One region of the Brucella pseudogrignonensis genome, then DNA from elsewhere that is predicted to be linked to it. Evidence: riboswitches for the same ligand, from Rfam matches in the RefSeq annotation. Region 1 holds a riboswitch; the other holds the start of a gene.

Region 1 (3,417 bases):
AGCCACTATAAATGGCTTCTGAAGGCTTGAGTTTTGTGTTTGGGTATCATGCGTTTTTCAGTTATGTCTGCGATTGCCCTCGCCTGCACAGCCCTTGCGGGATGCACGTCAAGTTCAGGCATAGACAGCCTGATGCCGCAACCATCTGCTGATCTGACCGGCTCTGTCATAAGACCTGCAGAACCCGTTACGGATGTTGCACGAACCTCACAAACATTGCCGCCTGTTCCACAACAGGAAGTGCTGGCATGGGCCGGGCCTGTGCCCGACGCAGGGCCATTCAAAGCCACCCCTCCTGCGCCTGTCGCACAGCCCACTGAGCAACGCATCATCACGCCTGTTTCAATGCCGAAGCCAGAGATTGCGGCCTATCCACCGGTTCGCTTAGCACCTGCGCAGCGTTCTCGTGTGTATGGACAGCGTTTCCGCGATGCCAAGCCAATCAATTTCGGCAAGGCCTCTCCCCGTCAGCACGCCGTGCACGGTGTTGATGTTTCTCGCTGGCAAGGCAATATTGACTGGGCAACATTGCGTAAGAACGGTGCAAACTTCGCTTATATCAAAGCCACCGACGGCGGCGATCATCTTGATCCGATGTTCCGTAAAAACTGGCGTGAAGCAAAGGCTGCAGGTCTTAAGCGCGGCGCATACCATTTCTTCTATTGGTGCCGTGTTGCGAGCCAGCAAGCTGACTGGTTTATCCGCAACGTGCCAAACGATCCTGATGCCTTGCCGCCGGTGATTGATGTGGAATGGAATGGCGATTCCTCATGTAAACGCCGCCCGTCGCCTGCACAGGTCCGTGAAAAAATGCAGGTATTCATGGATGCGCTGGAGCGTCATTATGGCAAGCGCCCCGTCATTTATACAGCGCCCGACTTTTACGATGACAATCTCAAGGGCGCCTTTACCGATTACCCGTTCTGGCTTCGCGCAGTAGCTCAGCACCCTTCTAAGGTCTATCCGGGCCGCCGCTGGTTGTTCTGGCAATATTCTGGATCGGGCCTGTCGCAAGGGGTCAACGAAAAAATTGATCTCAACGTTTTCTACGGCAGTGAAGATCAATGGCATAAGTTTGTGCAGCGTTTTGCAAGTTCATCCTGATAAAAAAGCTCATCCCAAATTTGGGATGAGCTTAATCATTTTCAAGACTTGCCAATATTTTCCAGGTCATATGGCGTGGACTGATACATCTCATTGATCCAGTTGCCGAACAACAAATGGGCATGTCCACGCCAGCAATTCTGCGGTTTGCGGCTGGGATCATTATTCGGGAAATAATTTGCGGGAACGGGCGTATCCGGCGACAGCTGAACATCCCGGAAATATTCATCTGCAAGTGAGGTCGTATCATATTCAACATGGTTGAACATGTGCAGCGAACGATGCTTTGGATCTTCCAACAGACAAAGACCGCTTTCAGGGCTATCGACAAGAACTTTGAGATTGCTACCTGATGGAATGTCGTCTTTGCGAACCTCCGTCCAGCGTGAAACCGGAATAGCAAAGTCGTCAGAGAAACCGCGCAGATACGGAGAAGATGGCTCAAGGTTTTGTTGGCTGAATACACCCGACGCCTTGCCCGGCAAATCGTATTTTCCCATGCCGTGGAAATGATACACAGCCGCCTGAGCAGCCCAACAGATGTTGAGTGTGCGATGGACATGGGTTTGCGTCCAGTCGAAAACCCGTTGCATCTCATCCCAATAGGTCACGTCTTCAAACGGCATGCGCTCGACAGGCGCGCCGGTAATTACAAAGCCATCAAAACGCTCATTACGGACATCTTCCCATGGCTGATAAAATGACAGCATATGATCGGCAGGCGTGTGGCGCGCTACGTGATTGGTGATACGCACAAGCGTCAATTCCAGTTGCAGCGGTGTTGCACCGAGCAAACGCGCAATCTGCGTTTCCGTGGTTACTTTATTTGGCATCAGATTGAGAAGGCCGATTTTCAACGGCCTGATATCCTGACGAACAGCATCTGCCTCACGCATCACCATAACGCCCTCTGCTTCGAGAACACTGGTAGCAGGCAGATCGTCAGGAATTTTAATAGGCATGCGCGTCAGTCCTTCGTTTTATCGGGGCAGACGCGTGTGGCTTCATCCGTATATTTGCCGGTTGGGCCACATCCTTCCTTTTCAGGAAGTACCACCTTGCCCGGGAAGGCAGGTTGGCGTTGGGCGTCGCCCCAACTCTTGATGTAAGGCCAGTTCTAATCAAACAATCACTTTCTGGCAATAGCTATTGAGTGTCGGAGCAACGCAATGTTGGAAACTCATTTCGCAAACGGCTAACTGACAGGATTCTTATCCTTGTAAATAAGACGAAATAAAACACCGCATTCCAAGTATTTATCGGAGTGACCTCAATTTTTATTATGGAACAACTGCTGGATTAATGAGTTATTCACATATCTTTAAATTGTGTTAACATGACTAAGAATGGGAGGGTAACATGAGCAATATTTTCTTCTGGATGGCGCTGGTTATTTTGCCGGTCTTGGCAGGTACCGCTTTTGCCTATGTGCGTCATATGAATCATCGCGACGACTTTTAGCTTAAGACTTGGTGATGTTTCGGACCATTGGCTCGACTATCCCACGTCGAAGCGTGATTAATTGACTAATTTCCTAGATGCCCGCTTCTGTCGCGGGTTACCCTTATTTTGTGCGCTGCATACAGGCCGCATGGTTTTCTTCACGCATTTACATAGAGTTATACCATATACAAGGTCTGCGAAATCAGAGCAATATTCGCTGGATAATATCAGGATAGGTAAGCGTTTTTCAAAACATGATAATTTTTATCATGAATAAGCTTCACTTTGCCGTTAAGCTCTTTACGATCAGTCTGGTAGCGTTATTTTATAGGCGAAACTAACTTCTATCAGCGTGACTCGTAATCACGCCAAATTCAGGTGTATAGCTTCAATGAACGGACCGGATACCCCCCATATCCTCGTCGTCGGTGCAGGCTTTGGTGGCCTGCAATTAATTCATGATCTGAAAGGCGCAAATGTTCGCATTACGCTTGTCGATCAGCGTAATCATCACCTTTTTCAGCCACTCTTGTATCAGGTTGCCACAACGATTTTGGCAACATCAGAGATTGCATGGCCAATTCGCCATTTATTCAAGGACCGTAAAGAAGTGACGACACTGCTTGGCACCGTTGTCGACGTCGATACGGCATCTAAAAAAGTCAAACTCGAAAACGGCAGCGAGATTGACTACGACACACTGGTTTTAGCAACTGGTGCACGTCACGCTTATTTTGGCAATGATCGCTGGGAAAAAGTGGCGCCCGGTCTGAAGGCGCTGGAAGACGCCACAACCATTCGCCGCCGCTTGCTTCTTGCATTTGAACGAGCAGAACGTGAAGCCGATACTGCAAAGCGGCAGGCATTGCT
Region 2 (3,417 bases), on a different contig from region 1:
CCACGATCATAGATCGGCTCCCAGAAGTCGAGAACATCATGCGCAGCACGCTGGTCGACATCGACAACCGCCGTATGATGCTTTCCACGATAACCGATCAGCTTGTCTTTATCACCCGAGAGATCGACGGAAAGTGCGATGCCGCCGCCCGAGATATTGGGCTGTTCCGCCGCCACCAGCGTTTCGTTCTGATGCAGTGTTGCAAGTTCCGCTTCGGTGAGCTGTGCGCGGCCCTGACGAAAACGGATTTGCGACAGGCGCGAACCGGTGCGCGCAACAATCGGGAAAGTGCGCGGGCTCACTTCAAGATAAAGCGGGCCATGATAGCCAGCGGGCACCTTGTCGAACTCCTGGGCACCATCGGCGATAACGCGGGTGAAAATATCAAGGCGGCCCGTCGAGCTTTTCGGATTGGCAGAAGCCGACAGTTCCGGCGAAAGCGACAGGCTTTCAAGCAAAGGCACGATATAGACGCAGCCGGTTTCAAGAACCGCTCCAGCGGTCAGATCGATCTCGTGAAGCTTGAGGCGCTCCAGTTTGTCGATGACCGGCGTTCCCGGACCGGGCATGAAGGATGCGCGTACACGATAGGCTTTCGCACCCAGTCGCAAATCGAGGCTGGCAGGCTGAATCTGATCGGCATCCAATGGACGCGCAGATTTGAGCAAACCGCTTTCAAACAGCGCGGCAATATCCGCATCTGCCAGAATTCCTGCTTCCCTCTGTGTCATACCACTGAACTCCGTGAATTACTTAAAATCGGTCTATGACCATTGACCGTTCAAAGCGCTCCTGCCAACCCTCAAGGCCTATGGTTTGCGGGTTTTCCGCAGGAATCACAGTGCATGCGCTGTTCTCAGGCAGCGCTTTTCCTAAAAACTGACCATTCAAGCATTGACGGCCTCGCGCAACAGGCATAAGGAAAAAACGTTCCGTGGTGATTTGGCCGGCCGGCTTGCAGCCACGTTAAAGAATTCGCTAAAATAAGGCCGCGGTTCGTTACCGGCCTTTTGCGTGTTCGCGAGGCCGGTTTTTTATTGGCCGCCGAGGCTTTTCCAGGTCCCGGCCGACCAGCTTTCGACAGGTTGGAAAAATGACGAATAAGACTACCCGTAAGTTACGCCCGGCAACGCAGCTCGTTCATGCAGGATCGCTGCGTTCCGGCTTTGCAGAGTTGTCCGAAGCTCTCTATCTGACGCAGGGCTTTCTTTACCCGACAGCAGAAGCCGCAGAAGCGCGCTTCAAAGGTGAAGACCCGGGGTTCATCTATTCGCGTTATGCCAATCCAACCACCGACATGTTTGAAAAGCGCATGTGCGCGCTCGAAGGTGCAGAAGATGCACGCGCCTTCACCTCCGGCATGTCGGCTGTCGCCGCATCCATTCTCTGTCAGGTCCACGCAGGTGAGCATGTCATTTGTGCGCGTGCCGTCTTCGGCTCATCGCGCTACATTATTGAAACGCTGCTGCCGCGCTATGGCGTTGAGTTCTCCATCATCGACGGCTCGAAGATTGAAAACTGGAAGGCAGCTGTTCGTCCGAACACCAAAGTGATGCTGCTCGAAAGCCCATCGAACCCGACGCTTGAGGTGATCGACATTGCAGCCGTTGCAGAGATTGCCAATGAAATCGGCGCAAAGCTGATCGTTGACAATGTTTTTGCAACGCCGCTTTACCAGAAGCCTCTGGAACTCGGCGCGCATATCGTCGTCTATTCGACCACCAAACATATTGACGGTCAGGGCCGTTGCCTCGGCGGCATCATTCTTTCCGATCAGGAATGGACCGAAGAAGTGCTACAGCCTTACTTCCGTCACACCGGGCCAGGCATGAGCCCATTCAATGCATGGATCATGCTGAAGGGTCTGGAAACGCTTGGCGTTCGCGTGCGTCAGCAGACGCAATCGGCGGCAGCCGTTGCCGATGCGCTGGCCGGTCAGGCAGGCGTTAAGCAAGTCATCTATCCGGGCCGTGCCGACCACCCGCAGGCAGACATTATTGCAAAACAGATGACCGGCGGCTCGACACTGATCGCGCTCGAACTCGAAGGCGGCAAGGAAGCGGCATTCAAGTTTGAGAATGCGTTGCAGGTCTTCAGCATTTCCAACAATCTGGGCGACGCGAAGAGCATCATCACTCATCCGGCTACAACCACGCATCAGAGCCTCTCGGACGAAGCACGCGCAGAACTCGGTATTTCTGACGGTATGCTGCGTATTTCTGTTGGTCTTGAAGATCAGAATGATCTTGTTGAAGACGTGCTGGAAGCGCTTGCCGCTGCGCGCTGATTGATAGTGCCAAATAGAGCAATTGCCGGAACATTCCGGCAGTTGCAGCCACAAATCGTTGACCTTACCCGCAAGTTTGGCGATAGAAGACAATGACACAGTATAATTTTAAGGCGGGTGCGCATGTACAGAGCGGTAACACGGGATATTGAGGTAACGGCTGAGCCGTTTTATCTCGAAGACCAGTCCGAGCCGGACGAAAACCGCTATGTCTGGGGCTATCGGATCACCATTGCCAACAATTCATCGCAGAGTGTTCAGCTTCGTTCGCGCTATTGGCAGATTACCGATGGTAATGGCCGGATTGAGGAAGTGCGCGGCGCTGGCGTGATTGGCGAACAGCCAACACTCAATCCCGGCGACTCTTATCAATATTCATCTGGATGCCCGCTGAGCACAACATCAGGCGTCATGGTCGGGCGCTATCAGATGCAATCACCTGATGGAAATTCATTTGACGTCGACATTCCGGCCTTCTCGCTGGATATTCCAGAAACAAGACGGACACTGAATTAAAAAAGGCGGCTGGTAAGAGCCGCCTTATAATAGTTGTTACTTCGCAAACTGCGCCGGATCGAACTCGTAGGTCGTTGAGCAGAATTCGCATGTGACCGAAATCTTGCCGTCCTTGACGCTGTCCTCAATCTCTTCAGCCGAAAAATTATTGAACACACCTTCGATCTTCTCGCGCGAGCATGAGCAATTATCCTCAACGCGGATCGATTCATACACGCGCACGCCACGCTCATGGAACAGACGATAAAGCAGTCGTTCTGAGCCAACCTGTGGGTCGGTGAGTTCTGAGCTCTCAATCGTTCCAACCAGCGAACGCGCTTCATCCCAGCCATCATCGTCAGGGCCAAGAACGGCGGTGTTTTCATCGCCGTCGCCACCCGGAAGATCAGGCATGCGCGCACGTATTTCCGATTCCGGCAGGAACTGAATCATCAGGCCACCAGCACGCCAGCGCTCAATCAGCTTGCCTTCACTGTCGCGTTCGACAAGCTTTGCAACGCTTAGCTTCATATCGGTTGCAATCTGCTCCGACTGACGGAAATAGGTGCGTGCAATTTCTTCCAGCGTCGATCCGTCAAGCGCAACAATGCCCTGATAGCGCTGCGTATGCGCAC

The links. A riboswitch is a leader RNA that binds a small molecule or an ion and turns the genes downstream of it on or off. The one in region 1 is predicted to bind S-adenosylmethionine.
Positions count from the first base shown of each region.
Region 2: another riboswitch for S-adenosylmethionine. It lies ahead of RI570_RS08235 (O-succinylhomoserine sulfhydrylase); the one in region 1 lies ahead of metA (homoserine O-succinyltransferase).

Region 1 is NZ_JAVLAT010000002.1:971,011-974,427, reverse strand. It holds gene RI570_RS15850 (GH25 family lysozyme) at 49-1,104, shown strand; gene metA (homoserine O-succinyltransferase) at 1,146-2,066, opposite strand; SAM-I-IV-variant riboswitch at 2,107-2,216, opposite strand; gene RI570_RS15840 (NAD(P)/FAD-dependent oxidoreductase) at 2,939-3,417, shown strand, end outside.
Region 2 is NZ_JAVLAT010000001.1:1,710,684-1,714,100, reverse strand. It holds gene RI570_RS08240 (2'-deoxycytidine 5'-triphosphate deaminase) at 1-731, opposite strand, end outside; SAM riboswitch at 925-1,005, shown strand; gene RI570_RS08235 (O-succinylhomoserine sulfhydrylase) at 1,094-2,287, shown strand; gene apaG (Co2+/Mg2+ efflux protein ApaG) at 2,411-2,803, shown strand; gene RI570_RS08225 (Hsp33 family molecular chaperone) at 2,840-3,417, opposite strand, start outside.